DNA from 3 places in the Undibacterium sp. GW821-FHT11B02 genome. Region 1 is predicted to be linked to each of the others. Evidence: predicted binding sites of a transcription regulator. Region 1 holds the regulator's gene; each other region holds the start of a gene.
The links. The regulator sigma-54, encoded in region 1, starts transcription at its own class of promoters, with help from an activator protein. The targets are predictions, from matches to a motif close to TGGCANGNAANCTGCTTT.

Region 1 (5,460 bases):
GGACAATATAGAAATCCAGCGCCCACAAATTAATAGCTTTGATGTAGATCGTCCGCCTTTGCACCTGCTGGCTGACCTGGCTGTGGTGTCACAAAAATCTACGGTTACCACCCCCAAACGTGAACATGATGAAGTGCGTCTGTATGACCATGTCAGCATGGAAAGGCCCGAAGGCCTCAGCTCACAATTCATGCGTCTGGAGACCAGTTATTTGTTGCTGCTACCTGACGATGACATTGTCAAAACCGACAAACCCATTATTGTAAAAACGGGAAAAGTGGACACCACCGCAGTCGGCATGGTGGCCAACAATTCCACCCAGCATCTGGCCCTGTTAAGCAAGGTGCACATACATTTAAAGAAGCGTGACCCTGAGCCCCCTACACCATCCAAATAGAGAAAGCGATATTTGCCAATGAAACAGATGAAATTGACACGCTCCCTTACCCAGTGTCTGGGGCTGGCCGGCTTTGTTTTTATCCATACACCAGCAAGCGCAGAAAAAGCTGACAGCTTCAAGGAAACCACGATAGAAGCCGGCTATTCTGAAAGCGATGGAAAAAACAGCGTACGTATCTTATCCAAAGGTGTGCAACTGATACGCGGTACGCTAATAGTGAACTCTGAAAAAGCCGTCGTCACCGAAGCACCAAATGGTGACCAGTTTGTGGTACTGACTGGTGGTGTCGGCAAAAAAGTCAGCTTCCGGCAAAAACGCGATGGCGGCCCCGATCTGTGGGTAGAAGGCGAAGCCGACCGTGCTGAATACAATCAGACAACAGAGATCGTCAAATTCATCTCCAAAGCCAAAGTGCGCTACCTGGAGGGCAAAAAGGTCACTCAGGAACAGGAAGGCGAATACTTGTCCTACGACAGTAAAAATGATATTGCCATCGGTACCAATTCAACCACTGGTCAGCATGTAGACGGTGCTGGCCGCGTCAAAATCACCTTGCAACCCAAACAGACCAATTAAATGAGTGCCAAGCCTAGTACCTTGCTCGTCAAGGGATTGCAAAAACGCTATGGCGCGCGCCAGGTGGTGCGCGATGTATCGCTGGAAGTGAAAAGTGGTGAAGTGGTTGGCTTGCTTGGCCCGAACGGTGCCGGTAAAACCACCTCTTTCTACATGATTGTTGGCCTGGTGCCATCCGACGCCGGCGATATCACTATCGATGATGTCAATGTCTCGCAACTGCCTATACACCAAAGGGCCGTGCTTGGTTTATCGTACCTGCCTCAGGAAGCTTCCGTTTTTCGCAAACTGACGGTAGAAGACAATATCCGTGCTGTGCTGGAATTACAAAAAGATGCCAACGGAAAATTTCTTTCCGAAGATGCCATCACCAACAGGCTCGACGCCCTGTTGGCCGATTTACAAATTGAAAAGATCAGGGAAAACCAGGCGCTGTCGCTGTCAGGTGGCGAACGCCGACGTGTAGAAATTGCCCGTGCACTGGCTACCAATCCGCGTTTTGTCTTGCTGGACGAGCCCTTTGCCGGCGTTGACCCGATTGCCGTAATCGAAATCCAGCGTATTGTGCGTTTTCTCAAGGAACGTGGCATCGGCGTGTTGATTACCGACCATAACGTACGTGAAACCCTGGGCATCTGTGATCATGCCTACATCATCAATCAGGGGGCAGTACTGGCCAGCGGCAAGCCGGATGACATCATACAAAATGAATCCGTGCGTCGCGTCTATCTGGGGGAACATTTCCGGATGTGACGGGAATCATCATGAAACAAAGCCTGCAACTACGTACTTCCCAGCATCTGGCATTGACGCCTCAATTGCAGCAATCGATACGATTGCTGCAATTGTCCACATTGGAATTGCACCAGGAACTGGAAACCCTGCTCATAGAAAATCCCATGCTGGAGCGTGTGGATGACCCGCTGGACCATGCCGTACGGCTGTTGGCCGACGGTGCCATCAATACCAGCAGCACAGCGGCTGATGCCGGCATGGAAGCACCCGCCGTACGAGATGAAAGCAGTAGCACTGCCGAGCCGCAAGGTGAAACGGACACCGCCATCAGCAACGAGGCAACCAGCGCCAGTGAAGATGACTGGAGTTTTGATGATGTGCATCACGGCAGCAAGAGCAGTGACGATGAAGATGGTCGCCCGCAACTAGGTGCCGCCCACATCACGCTGCGAGAACATCTGCAAGAACAAATGCGCTTGAACCTGCGCGAACCCCGTGACCGCGCCCTGGTCGAGCTGATGATTGACGCCATCGACAACAATGGCTACCTGACGGAAACCCTGGAAGAAATCCATGCTAGCCTGCCACTGGAATTATGTGTCGAACCAGAAGAGCTGGCGTTTGCCTTAAACATGCTACAAAGCTTTGACCCGGCAGGTGTGGGCGCTCGCACACCTTCAGAATGCCTGGCCCTGCAAATCAAGCGTTTGCCAAAAGTTGCTTTCGTGACACGCAGGCTGGCGTTGCAAATTGTTGAAACGCAACTGACCTTATTTGCACAAAGAGATTTCACCAAACTCAAGAAAATTCTTGACTGTGATGACGAAGATTTGCGCGACGCACAAACTGTCATCAGGCTATGCAAACCCCGCCCTGGCATCGACTTTGCGGTCGATGAATCTGATTATGTTGTGCCGGATGTTATCGTCAAGAAATCAGGTAATGGCTGGCAAGTCATGCTGAATCAGGATGTTATGCCCAAATTGCGTGTCAGCAGCATGTATGCCAACATCATGAAGCAAAATCGTGGTGAAGGTGGGTTGGGCTCACAGCTGCAGGAAGCGCGCTGGCTCATCAAGAATATGCGGCAACGTTTCGACACCATTTTGCGCGTTGCACAAGCGATAGTTGAAAGACAACGCAATTTTTTCACGCACGGTGCTGTTGCCATGCGCCCCCTTGTTTTGCGCGAAATTGCTGATACACTAGGATTACACGAGAGCACTATCTCACGTGTAACAACTCAAAAATACATGCTGACCCCTCACGGCATGTTTGAGTTGAAATACTTTTTCGGCAGCCATGTCGCGACGGAAACAGGGGGAGAAGCATCTTCCACCGCGATACGCGCACTCATCAAGCAGTTGATAGGAGCAGAAGACCAGAAAAGCCCACTCTCTGATAGCAAAATTGCAGACATGCTGGGTGAACAGGGCATGGTAATTGCCCGACGGACAGTTGCCAAATACCGTGAAGCCCTCAAAATCCCCCCAGTGAGTTTGCGTAAATCTTTGTAAGCAGTCCTTGTAATCACGGTTTGAATTGCTATATATGATTTAGCTCAAGGCAATAAGACAGCAATGAGCTTATCGTTACAGCAAGCAACATCACTATAGGAGCACAGTATGAATCTCACCATCAGTGGACATCACGTCGAAGTAACTCCTGCAATTCGTGAATATGTACATACCAAACTAGAACGTATCAGGCGACATTTCGACCAGGTCATTGATATCGCCGTCATCCTGACGGTGGACAAGCTCCGGGAAAAGGAAAAACGACACAAAGCCGACATTAATTTGCATATCAGTGGCAAAGATATTCATGTTGAAAGTCTGGCTCATGATCTGTATGCAGCGATTGATACGCTGGTAGACAAACTGGATCGTCAGGTCATCAAGCACAAAGACAAGATTCAGAACCATCAGCACGACGCCATCAAGCACATACCTGATCCGGCATCGGCTTCATAAGACTTACCACCCCTGCCTTCGGGTTGCGGGTATCCAAAACAAGGACGCGAAAAGCGTCCTTTTTTGTTGGGTGCAGGGTTTGAAATAAATCATATATTTAATTCACTAAATTGATTGCTCTCTGACAAGCTGTGCACATATTACTGTAACTCATAGGTGGTCAGGAATATGGCGGGCGCTCCAAAGTCATTTGTTACCTCCCATACTTTGATGAAAACGATTGCTCTTTGTAGATACAAGCCGGGTCTCGGCCCGGCGGCCGAGATACTTTCTTTTGCTTCGCCAAAAGCAAGTATCCAAAGAAAAGGCGACCGCAGACTTGCCCTTCGGGTGCTTACGCTATGCTTCAGCACAATTTGTGCATCCCAAAAAATGGGAAAGCTTCGAAACTCGCCTTCGGCTCAAACACGAAGCTTTCTGATCCATTTTCTGTGAAGCACAAATTGCTACGTCCCAAGCGGTTTAAAGTCAAAAAACAACCCCAAAATCAAAACCACGACCAAGCGTTCGTCACACGATTTCCATATATGATCATGCGCTCCGTGACGCGCATCTCTGACAAAGCTAAAATAACAGCTTCATCCTCTCCCTATAGTCAATCACCATGAGCGAATTTGTCCTCACTTCTGTCAAGAATAACATCGGCTACATCACCTTGGACCGGCCAAAAGCCTTGAACTCATTGTCACTGGAGATGGTGCGTGCGCTCACCACGAGCTTACTGGCCTGGCAAGAAGATAGCAATGTGCGTGCAGTGCTTATCCATGGCAGTAGCGAAAAAGCCTTCTGTGCCGGCGGCGACATCCGTTTCTTTTATGACGTGGGTACTGCAACACCCAAAGGTGATTCGGCCTTACTGGAAGATTTTTTCACTGAAGAATATGCACTAAATCATTTAATCCATTTCTATCCCAAACCTTATATCGCGCTGATGAATGGCGTGGTCATGGGTGGTGGCATGGGTATCGCCCAGGCAGGCAGTGACAGCCGCCTGCGCATCGTTACAGAACGTACCAAGATGGCGATGCCGGAAGTGAATATTGGTCTGTTCCCGGATGTTGGCGGCGGTTACTTCCTGTCACGTGCACCAGGGCAGATAGGTACTTACATGGGTTTGACAGGTGAAATCATCAATGCCGCAGATGCACTATATGCTGGGCTGGCCGACGTATTTATACCTACCTCAGAAATACCTGCATTGATGCAACTTCTGGAACAAAGTACCGCCTCCGATTTGCAAACGGCAATCCGCGAATTTGCTGCCCCGTATGCCAGCCAGGCAGCGCCAGACCAAAGCAGATTAGCAGCAAACAGATCAAGTATTGATACTCTGTTCAGCGGAAACAGTGCTATCGAGATCAGCAAACACTTGCAGCAAGACACATCTGAATTTGCACAGCAGGCGTTTGCCATCATGCAAAAACGCTCTCCACTTTTGATGTCCGTCACACTGGAACAACTGCGACGCAGCGCCAGCATGACCGTATCCGATTGCCTGCGCATGGAAAGAAACATAGTGCGCCATTGCTTTAAACACGGCGAAGTGCTGGAAGGAGTACGTGCCTTGGTGGTGGACAAAGACAACACACCGCGCTGGTCACCCGCTACGCTTGCGGAAGTGACGGCAGAACAAGTGTCAGGATTTTTTTCAGAAGTATGGCCAACGCACGCACATCCTTTGCGTTACTTGAATGGCTAAACAGAACAAATTTGATTGAATGAAAAAGGGAAGCATTGCTTCCCTTTTTTATCTGAGTTCGATCACATCAATGATGC
Region 2 (5,460 bases), on a different contig from region 1:
GGCACAAGGCAGAGTTTTCTGAACATCCATATGCCTATGAAGAACATGGTGGTACAGCCGTGTCTGCACGCGAATTGGGGGTAGATGAGCATGCCGTTGTGAAAACTTTGGTGATGCAGGATGAAGCTGCCAAACCTTTGATCGTACTGATGCACGGTGACAGAAAGGTGTCGACCAAAAACCTGGCAAGACAGATAGGCTGCAAATCGGTAGAGCCTTGCAAGCCAGAAAACGCGCAAAAGCATTCTGGCTATCTGGTTGGTGGTACTTCACCCTTTGGCACAAAAAAAGCCATGCCCGTGTATGTAGAACGCAGCATACTGGCTTTAGCCAGGATTTACATCAATGGTGGCCAGCGCGGTTATCTGGTCGGTATTGCTCCGGGTTTGCTGGAAAGCCTGTTGCAGGCCCGCCCTGTTGACTGCGCCCTGGAAGAGTAATTTGTCAGACTGAACCGGTTTTTGCCAGATGCGCTGGCTGCTGGCATATACTTGCGGGGATTTTGCCCCCATGAAGAATAAGGATCAAGATGAATACAATACTGGCAGCCATTGCTGCTTACCTGATCGGTTCACTGTCGTTTGCTGTGGTCGTGAGCAAATTGTTTGGTCTGGCTGACCCGCGTACCTATGGGTCAAAAAATCCTGGTGCAACCAATGTTCTGCGCAGTGGTAACAAGGCTGCGGCAGTATTGACACTGCTGGGTGATGGCGTCAAGGGCTGGCTGGCAGTCTGGCTGGCCAGCACCTATGCAACCCGGTTTGGCCTGGATGATGGCAGCATTGCTTTGGTGGCGATTGCAGTTTTTCTGGGACATTTGTGGCCGGTGTTTTTCAAATTTGTTGGTGGCAAAGGCGTGGCGACGGCTGCCGGGGTATTGATTGGTATTGATATCTGGCTGGGTGTGGCGACACTGGTTACCTGGATGATGGTGGCATTCGCCTTCCGTTACTCTTCGCTGGCGGCATTGATTGCGGCTATTTTTGCGCCTTTGTATTATGGATTCCTGTTTGGACCGGATATCAAATTGCTGGCGGTATTTGTGATGAGTGGTTTGCTGATATATCGTCACCGCCAAAATATCGTGAATTTGATGAATGGTAAGGAGAGTCGCTTGGGCAGCAAGAAAGACAGTGACAAAAAGAAGTGATATTGTAAATAGCGCTAGATTATTTTCAGTTTGTTAATTATGCTGGAACTGAGAAGCTAAGAATTTTTGTTTACTTAATAACATGGAGTTGGAAATGATTGCGAGCACTTACCGTCTACGTTTCCTGAAGATGTGCCTGCTCAGTTTTATGCTGACGCTAATGAACATGCCAGCAGGTGCTGCCGAACATGGCACTGCCAACGAGGCAAAAGCCATGGTACAAAAAGCGATTGATGCCATGAAAAAGCATGGGGTTGATGCAACCATCGCTGAAGTCAATAAACGTGACGGACAGTATCAAGACCGGGATCTATATATAGTCGTATACGACTTGAAGGGCAAAAATATCGCACACTTGAATCCCAAGATGGTTGGTAAAGACATGATAGACCTGACCGACGTGGATGGTAAATTTTTCATTCGTGAACGCTTGGAAATGGCTAAGACCAAGGGCAAAGGTTGGCAAGACTATAAATTTGTTAATCCGACCAACAAGCAAATAGAACCCAAGTCCATGTATATAGAAAAATATGAGAACGTGATTGTGGGTTGTGGCATTTACAAGTAAGACCAGCCCGGACTGATGACGGGCTTTGCTCGTCAGGCTTCTGGCAGTTCCTGCAAAGGCCAGCGTGGCCGCACATTAAAACCATATTCCCGTGTTGCCAGCGCGGGATTTTTTTTGAGTCGCATGGCACCGGCAAAGGCGATCATCGCACCGTTGTCGGTACAAAATTCCAACTCCGGGTAATAGACCTGAAAGCGGCGTTTTTGTGCGGCTGCATTCAAGGATGCACGCAATTGCTGATTGGCACCGACACCTCCGGCTATCACCAGCCGCTTTAACCCGCTCTCGCGGATGGCTGTCACACACTTGGCTGTCAGCACATCCACAATGGCATCGACAAAACCACGGGCGATATTGGCTTTATCCTGCTCGCAAATATTGGCAGGATGATTTTTGACTACGGTCAGGACGGCTGTTTTCAAACCTGAAAAGCTGAAATTCAAATCTTTGGAATGCAGCATGGGACGCGGGAATTTATAAGCCGCAGGATCACCAAATTCTGCCATACGTGAAATGGCCGGACCGCCAGGGTAAGACAAGCCCAGCAATTTGGCAGACTTGTCAAAAGCTTCGCCAGCGGCATCGTCCAGTGTTTCTCCCAGCAATTGATAGCGGCCTACACCATCAACGCGCATCAATTGAGTATGGCCACCCGACACCAGCAAGGCAATGAAGGGAAATTCCGGTGGTTTGCTGGCTAGTAAGGGTGACAGCAAATGGCCTTCCAGGTGATGTACACCCAATACCGGCTTGTCCAACGCCAGGCCCAGTCCGCAGGCGACAGATGCACCTACCAGCAGGGCACCAGCCAAGCCAGGCCCCTGGGTGTAGGCAATCGCATCAATCTGCTGTTTCTCCAGTCCTGATTTGTTCAACACTTCCGTCAGCAGGGGCAGAGCACGCCGGATATGGTCGCGCGACGCCAGTTCCGGCACGACACCGCCGTATTCCTGATGCATGGCGATTTGTGAATGCAGGGCATGGGCAAGCAGCCCCTGTTCAGTATCGTAAATGGCCAGGCCAGTTTCATCGCAGGAAGATTCAACTCCAAGAACTATCATGTTAATTTCTAAATTGCGCAGAGCACAGCCTTGTCCGAACCCCAGGAGCGGGCCATTGAATGGCAGGAAATGATGCTTTTACTTAAATAATGTGGCGGATTGGTGCGAATCTTGCTAAAGAACGCATACCTAGATTATATCTGCCATGGCCTATCTATGCGCACCAAACAGAATAGTGTTAATGCGACAATGCCTGTTTCACCCAGTTTGCGTATCGTTGTGGTGAATACGGTCATACAGACCGAGGATGAGTTGCATGAAGACGCGCAGGCGCAACTGGCGCGTTCACGCGCCCTGCGCATAGGGCTGCTGCAGGCAGGCTATAACATCATCGCCGTAATCCCCGGTGATATGTATATGAGCGAGCGGATAGCACAACTACAACCAGATATGATCATCATTGATGCCGAATCAGATTCGCGTGACGTGCTTGAACATATGGTGATGGTGACTCGTGACGCCCCCCGCCCCATCGTATTGTTTACCGAAGATGGTAACCAATCGAATATGGCAGCCGCCATGGAAGCCGGTGTGTCGGCCTATGTCGTCGCCGGGCTACAATCAGACCGTATCAAGCCTGTGCTGGATGTCGCCATGGCCCGCTTCAACGCCGACCAGAAGCTGCGCAGCGAATTGTCCGATACCAAGGCCAAGCTGGTAGAACGCAAAACCATAGAACGTGCCAAGGGCTTGTTGATGGAACGGCATAATTTGTCAGAAAACGAGGCTTACCAAAAAATGCGTAAGCAAGCCATGGAAAAAAACTTGAAACTGGTCGATCTGGCGCAACGCATGTTGGATGTCGCCGATTTGCTCGGTGGGTAGACCCGTTTTCCTCGTGGTCAATGAGATGCACTGCGAATTGGAGTCCAAGTTTGTGCGTGTAATTGGTGCGCTGCGTCATTCCGGTGCGAAATGATGCCTGCAAGTTGTCAGCTTTGTTTCACTTGGATAAATTAAGGATGCACAACGCTTAAATCTGGTCTGGCACGGCAATTGCTAATGAAAGAGAAAGTGCCAACGCTGGTGCTAACAATTAAATGAGACTGACTAACGGCGGTCACCTCATTAGACAAAGGTGTCTTTCTACTGGTTTTTACCAAGTGGAATGACACCTTTTTTCGTTGCAGAAAAACTTTCTCAGGCTGGAGTGCAGACATGTCGAATCAGGAATCGAATAAAAAATCTCTCATCATTGATGTCAACAAGCGGGAAGATCATGAACCGAATTTCAAACGTCGCAATTTATTGCAAAGCGCTGCATTGGCAACGGGAGCTGGCATCATGGGTTTGAGTACAGGTGGCGTATGGGCAGCCGGTTCAGACAAGCCGGAAAAAGAAGAGGTGCATATCGGCTTTATTCCCCTGACAGATTGCGCATCCGTGGTGATGGCCTCTGTTCTTGGCTTTGACAAGAAATATGGTATCAAGATTATCCCAACCAAAGAATCATCATGGGCCAGCGTACGTGACAAGCTGGTCAATGGCGAGCTGGATGCTGCCCATGTCTTGTATGGCTTGCTGTACGGCGTCCAACTGGGTGTTGGCGGCAACAAGAAAGATATGTCTGTACTGATGACGCTGAATAATAATGGTCAGGCCATCACGCTGTCCAAAAAGCTGGCTGAAAAAGGTGCGGTAGACGGGGCTGGGCTGGCCAAGCTCATGCAGACCGACAAGCGCGAATATACTTTCGCCCAGACCTTTCCTACTGGTACCCACGCCATGTGGTTGTACTACTGGTTGGCGGCACACGGCATCAATCCCATGAAAGATGCCAAGGTCATTACCGTGCCACCACCGCAGATGGTAGCGAATATGCGCGTTGGCAATATGGATGGTTACTGTGTGGGTGAACCATGGAATCACAGGGCGATTGCCGACGGCATCGGCATCACGGCAACTACGACCCAGGATATCTGGAAAGATCATCCGGAAAAAGTATTGGGCACTACATCCGAATTTGTGCAGAAATATCCGAATACTGCACGCGCCATGGTTGCTGCGATCCTGGAAGCCGGACGCTGGATCGATGCCTCGTTGTCCAACAAGACCAAGATGGCAGAAACCATTGCTGACAAATCCTATGTGAACACGTCAGTCGATGTCATCAATCAGCGTATTTTGGGACGCTATCAAAATGGTTTGGGCAAGACCTGGGACGACCCTAACTATATGAAATTCTTTAATGACGGAGCAGTGAACTTCCCTTATCTGTCTGACGGCATGTGGTTCCTGACTCAGCATAAGCGCTGGGGTTTGCTGAAGACGGACCCTGATTATCTGGCAGTGGCTAAAGCCGTCAATCGTATCGATGTTTATAAAGATGCGGCGGCCATGGCCAAGGTGTCTGTTCCCAAAGATGTCATGCGCAGCAGCAAGTTCATGGATGGTACGGTCTGGGATGGGAAAAATCCGGCTGCCTATGCAGCTTCCTTCAAAATCAAGGCTTAAGGAGTCGCAATGAATACCTTGGTACATGGTGCAATGCAAGAGCCCGCTGTGGAAAAAACCGAATCGGCAGTCGTCGAACTCAAACCGCCAAAGGTGAAACCAGTGAAAAATTCTACTGTAAAGAAGCAGCGTTCATTCCGCCCCTTTTTTCTGAGCGTGCTTCCACCGCTATTCGGTATAGGGATGCTGATCCTGATCTGGGAAATTATCGCAGTCAAAAACAGTAC
Region 3 (5,460 bases), on a different contig from region 1:
GGGCAAAGGCCGAACGTTCCTGAGCATCTGTGGCGCGATCGGGGTGCAGGGTTTTCAACACCAGCTTGCGATGATGTAACGGATCAGTTACGCGGTATAGCAGGGTGGTCTGTGAGGTATGCATGATCTCATCAATCACATAACCATCCAGCGTCTGGCCGGGTTTCATGCGTGGTGGCACGGGCAATACATGCAATTCAGTGATGGCATCACGCAAATCACCTTCTGGCAATTCTTGTACGCGGACTACCACTGCGCTGCAATTATCTTGAGAGCCAGCTTTTATTGCTGCTTCACATAATGCGGCACTGGCTTGTTCCGGGCTTAAGGTTTGAGCGCCGACCTGCTGCAGGTAATCACACAGGTCATATTCGCTGATGGTGGCCCAGATGCCATCGCAAGCAAGCAAAAAGACATCGCCGACACGCAATTCACCCATGCCATGATCAATCACAAGGTGTGAATCCAGACCTATTGCACGCGTCAGCACATGCTGCATTTCTGGCCTGTCCCAGACATGATCCTGGGTCAATTTCTGTAGTGAACCATTACGTAACAGGTAGCAGCGGGTATCGCCGACGTGCGCGCTGTAATACATACGGCCACGTAATACCAGCGTGGTCAGAGTAGTCGCCATGCCAGCCAGTTCGCGCCGGACTGAGCCTTGCTGCTGCACCCAGCTATTCATGGCAACCACCACTTTTTCCAGTGCAGTGGTGACTTCCCAGGTGTCCGGGGTGGCGTAGTAATCGGTCAGCAAACCGCGCACCACATATTCAGCCGCTTCCCTCCCACCTTCGCTGCCAGAGACGCCGTCAGCAATGGCCAGTATCATCCCCTTGCTTGATAATTCCGGGTCGCCCGGCGTCACCATACCGACAAAATCTTCATTCCGGCTACGTACCCCTGCAACAGACTGATAGCCGGTGGTGACAATAAGAGGCATGGTGTGGGTTAATTCTCAGGTAATCAGATTTTTGCGGTGGTCATGGCAGCAGACCCCCAAGTGGTGCGCCAACGTTTCTTCACCAATGATAAACCGATCAGGGCGACAATGGCCAAGCCAGCAAAAATCGACAAACCCAGTTGATAGCTACCGGTGATCTGACGTGAATAACCCATACTGGCCGCCAGATAAAAGCCGCCGATACCACCAGCCATACCGACCAGACCAGTCATCACACCCATCTCTTTACGGAAGCGCTGAGGTACCAACTGGAATACTGCTCCATTGCCGGTACCCAGAGCCAGCATGGCGACTACAAAAACAACCACCGCAGCTACTGACGACTGCAAGCCTGTGGCTGCGATAAACAAGAAAGCAGCAGCAATGCTATACATCACTGACAAGGTTTTGATCCCACCTATGCGGTCAGCAATACGTCCACCAAATGGGCGCACCAGTGAACCGGCAAATACGCAGGCAGCCGTAAAATAACCGGCATGTATCGGCGACAAGCCATATTGAGTATTGAAATAAATAGTCAATGAAGATGCCAGGCCAGAAAAACCACCAAAGGTTACGCTATAGAAGAACATGAACCACCAGGCATCCTTGTCTTTCAGCACGGCCAGGTATTCGCTCAGTGATTTGCTCGGTGTTTCGCCAGGGGCATCCTTGGCAAAGACCAGATACACAACCAGTGCTACCAATAACGGGATCAGCGCTAGTCCGAATACATTCGACCAGCCATAGGCAATGGCCAGCGCTGGTGCAAACAAGGCAGCAAACGCAGTACCTGAATTGCCTGCACCGGCAATACCCAGTGCCGTACCCTGATGTTCTGGCGGATACCAGCGGGAAGCCAGCGGCAACGCGACTGCAAAGGCAGAACCAGCCACCCCCAGGATTACACCCAGGAATAATAATTGTTCATAACTATGTATGTTTCCCAGCCAGGCCCAGCACAGACCTGCCAGCACCACAACCTGACCTATCAGGCCAGCTTTTTTGGGTTTCAGGTGATCGACCAGTATGCCCATCACGATACGCAGCAGGGCACCAGCCAGCAAAGGCGTGGCAACAATTAAACCTTTTTGCGCAGCGGTCAGCCCCAGGTCTTTGGATATCTGTATCGCCAATGGACCCAATAGGACCCAGACCATGAAACTCAGGTCAAAGTAAAAGAATGCCGCTAACAGTGTTGGCGGATGGCCTGCTTTCCAGAATGATGTTTTTTGCATGATCGCTCCAATGGTGAACGATGATGCCACTTGCAAGTGCCGTGCCATCAAATTGTGCGGGATATGTAGGGCTCAATTGTTAAATATGATGGAAAATGCGCGAAAAATGTGCATTGCGTAAATTAAATGGTGCAGCGCACTAGTTTGGCATGGGATTTTTTTGTAAAACTTGAATTTTTTATGCTGCGCTTCAGTAAGTGGCACTACTTATTATGCTGATTGATTAATTGTTGGTTTTCCCTGTGCAAAGCTATTTTATATACGGTTATATTGGTGCGCGCAGAATAAAGCGGGAAAGTTGATTTCCCAGAAATTTCGAACTGGCATTGCTCTTGCTTATAGATCGCGGAGACATGCAAAGGAGCAGCCATGAAGAAATTAAAGCTAGTGATGGTCGGGAATGGTATGGCAGGTGTGCGTACCCTTGAAGAGTTGATCAAGATTGCCCCGGATTTGTACGACATTACCGTTTTTGGTGCAGAACCCTATGCCAATTACAACCGCATCTTGTTATCACCGGTGCTGGCAGGTGAGCAAACTATCAAGGACATCATGCTCAATGATGTGGATTGGTATGAAGAAAATAATATCACTCTGCACCTCGGTAAAAAAATCACCAAAATCGATCGCCATAAACGTATCGTGATTGCCGAAGATGGTACCCAGACCGAATACGACCGTTTGCTGTTGGCGACTGGTTCCACTCCTTTCATGTTGCCAGTGCCTGGCAAAGACCTCAAGGGCGTGATCGCCTACCGCGATATTCATGATACCAACGCCATGATCGCCGCTGCGCAAGAACATACACATGCTGTCGTCATCGGCGGTGGTCTGTTGGGGCTGGAAGCTGCAAACGGTCTCAAAATGCGTGGCATGAGCGTGTCTGTGGTGCACTTGCCAGGTTGGTTGATGGAGCGTCAACTGGACCCGGTTGCCGGCAAGATGTTGCAAAAATCCCTGGAGGACCGCGGCCTGAACTTCCTGCTTGAAAAAAATACGGAAGCCATCATCGGTGACGACAATGGCCATGTAAAATCGATCCGCTTTACGGATGGCCTGGAAATTCCTGCGCAACTGATTGTTATGGCTGTCGGCATACGTCCAAATACGGCGCTGGCAGAATCTGCCGGTCTGTACTGTAATCGTGGCATCATCGTCAACGACACGATGCAGACTTATGATCCACGTATTTATTCCGTCGGTGAATGCGTAAACCATCGTGGCACGGTCTATGGTCTGGTTGCGCCTTTGTTTGAAATGGCCAAAGTCTGCGCCAATCATTTGGCGAATTTCGGTATTGGTCGTTACCAAGGGTCAGTCACATCCACCAAGTTGAAAGTGACAGGCATTGATCTGTTCTCTGCCGGTGAATTCATGGGTGGTAAGGACACGGAAGAAATCGTTTTGTCTGACCCCATAGGCGGCGTCTACAAAAAGCTGGTGGTGAAAGACGACAAGCTCATTGGTGCCTGCCTGTATGGCGACACTGTGGATGGCAGCTGGTATTTCAAACTGCTGCGTGAAGGTAAGAACATTTCAGAAATCCGCGATTCCCTGATGTTTGGCGAATCGAATACCGGTGACGTTGGCCATGAAGGTCATACCAAGGCCGCTGCCATGCCGGATGATGCCGAGGTCTGCGGATGTAATGGTGTCTGCAAAGGCACCATCGTCAAGGCTATCAAGGAAAAAGGTCTGTTCACGCTCGATGACGTACGCAAGCACACGAAGGCGTCGGCATCCTGCGGTTCCTGTACTGGCCTGGTAGAACAGATCATCATGTTTACGGCGGGTGGTGATTATTCGACTGCGTCGAAAGTCAAACCTATGTGCTCTTGTACTGATCATAGCCATCAACAAGTGCGTGATGCCATCAAGGCCAACAAGTTACTGACGGTTGCAGGCGTGCAGGAGTTCATGGAATGGCGTACACCTAATGGTTGTTCCAGTTGCCGCCCTGCCATCAATTACTACCTGATTTCCACATGGCCGCGTGAAGCCAAGGATGACCCGCAATCGCGCTTCATCAATGAACGCTCACATGCGAATATCCAGAAAGATGGTACTTACTCTGTCATCCCGCGTATGTGGGGTGGTGAAACTAATGCCAGCGAATTGCGCAGGATAGCTGACGTGGTTGATAAATTTAATATACCGACTGTCAAGGTCACCGGTGGTCAGCGTATCGATTTGCTGGGTGTGAAGAAAGAAGACTTGCGCGCAGTATGGCAAGACCTGGGGATGCCGTCTGGTCTGGCTTATGCCAAGGGTTTGCGTACCGTAAAAACCTGTGTGGGTAGCGAATGGTGCCGTTTTGGTACGCAAAATTCGACTCTGATGGGCCAACAGTTGGAACGTGAACTGGCACGCATGTATTCGCCGCACAAGGTCAAACTGGCAGTATCCGGCTGCCCACGTAATTGTGCTGAAGCAGGTATCAAGGACGTTGGTGTGATTGGTGTTGATTCCGGTTGGGAAATTTACGTAGGCGGTAACGGCGGTATCAAAACTGAAGTTGCGCAATTCCTGGTTAAGTTGAAAACCCATGAAGAAGTCATGGAATATACAGGGGCCTTCCTGCAGTTGTATCGCGAAGAAGGCTGGTATCTGGAACGTACGGTACACTACCTTGCCCGTGTCGGTCTTGACTATGTGAAGAAAATCATCCTTGAAGATGACGAGCGCCGCAAAGACCTTTACCAGCGCCTGCTGTTTGCCCTGGAAGGTGAGTCTGATCCATGGCATGAACCAGAAAAAGCCCAGGTCGATACGCGTCAATTTGAACGCTTGCCAGCATAAGGCCAATAAGGCCAATTTAGTTGAGAGGAAAGAACATGAGTCAGGATTGGCAAGTAATTTGTCGTGTTGAAGATATCCCCGTGCTGGGGGCACGCGTAGTGGCGCGTGCAGCCAAGCCGGATGTGGCTATCTTCCGGAATAGTGAAAACAAGGTTTTTGCTTTGTTGGATAAATGTCCGCACAAGGGTGGTCCCTTGTCGCAAGGTATCGTCTTTGGTGAAAAAGTGGCTTGTCCGTTGCATAACTGGAATATTGAATTGCCTACAGGTTGTGCAATTGCACCCGATGAAGGCTGCACGCAAAAATTCAGTCTGAAAGTGGATGCAGATCAGGTGTATCTGGATGCAAATGAGTTGCGTACACTTGCAATAGAGGCTTAGGGCGCTGGACATGCGCAAAACTGCCCCAGCGGTGTTGTAGCTCCTGGTTGTACGAAAAGGTACTGCCGTTGTCGCTGCACCTTGCTGGGGCAATTTT

Region 2: AC1RVX_RS22110 (ANTAR domain-containing response regulator) is a predicted target of sigma-54. The motif match lies at 2,880-2,897, and genes of this name have one in related genera.
Region 3: nirB (nitrite reductase large subunit NirB) is a predicted target of sigma-54. The motif match lies at 2,506-2,523, and genes of this name have one in related genera.

Annotation. Positions count from the first base shown of each region.
Region 1 is NZ_JBXASD010000010.1:76,987-82,446, reverse strand. Features, by position in the region: gene lptC (LPS export ABC transporter periplasmic protein LptC) at 1-397, shown strand, start outside; gene lptA (lipopolysaccharide transport periplasmic protein LptA) at 425-976, shown strand; gene lptB (LPS export ABC transporter ATP-binding protein) at 977-1,729, shown strand; gene AC1RVX_RS21095 (RNA polymerase factor sigma-54) at 1,741-3,228, shown strand; gene hpf (ribosome hibernation-promoting factor, HPF/YfiA family) at 3,337-3,684, shown strand; gene AC1RVX_RS21085 (enoyl-CoA hydratase/isomerase family protein) at 4,289-5,383, shown strand; gene AC1RVX_RS21080 (ABC transporter ATP-binding protein) at 5,451-5,460, opposite strand, start outside.
Region 2 is NZ_JBXASD010000011.1:45,875-51,334, forward strand. Features, by position in the region: gene ybaK (Cys-tRNA(Pro) deacylase) at 1-440, shown strand, start outside; gene plsY (glycerol-3-phosphate 1-O-acyltransferase PlsY) at 530-1,150, shown strand; gene AC1RVX_RS22100 (cache domain-containing protein) at 1,245-1,718, shown strand; gene tsaD (tRNA (adenosine(37)-N6)-threonylcarbamoyltransferase complex transferase subunit TsaD) at 1,751-2,779, opposite strand; gene AC1RVX_RS22110 (ANTAR domain-containing response regulator) at 2,936-3,604, shown strand; gene AC1RVX_RS22115 (CmpA/NrtA family ABC transporter substrate-binding protein) at 4,064-5,233, shown strand; gene ntrB (nitrate ABC transporter permease) at 5,243-5,460, shown strand, end outside.
Region 3 is NZ_JBXASD010000011.1:216,851-222,310, forward strand. Features, by position in the region: gene AC1RVX_RS22745 (bifunctional protein-serine/threonine kinase/phosphatase) at 1-946, opposite strand, end outside; gene AC1RVX_RS22750 (nitrate/nitrite transporter) at 970-2,184, opposite strand; gene nirB (nitrite reductase large subunit NirB) at 2,554-4,983, shown strand; gene nirD (nitrite reductase small subunit NirD) at 5,019-5,363, shown strand.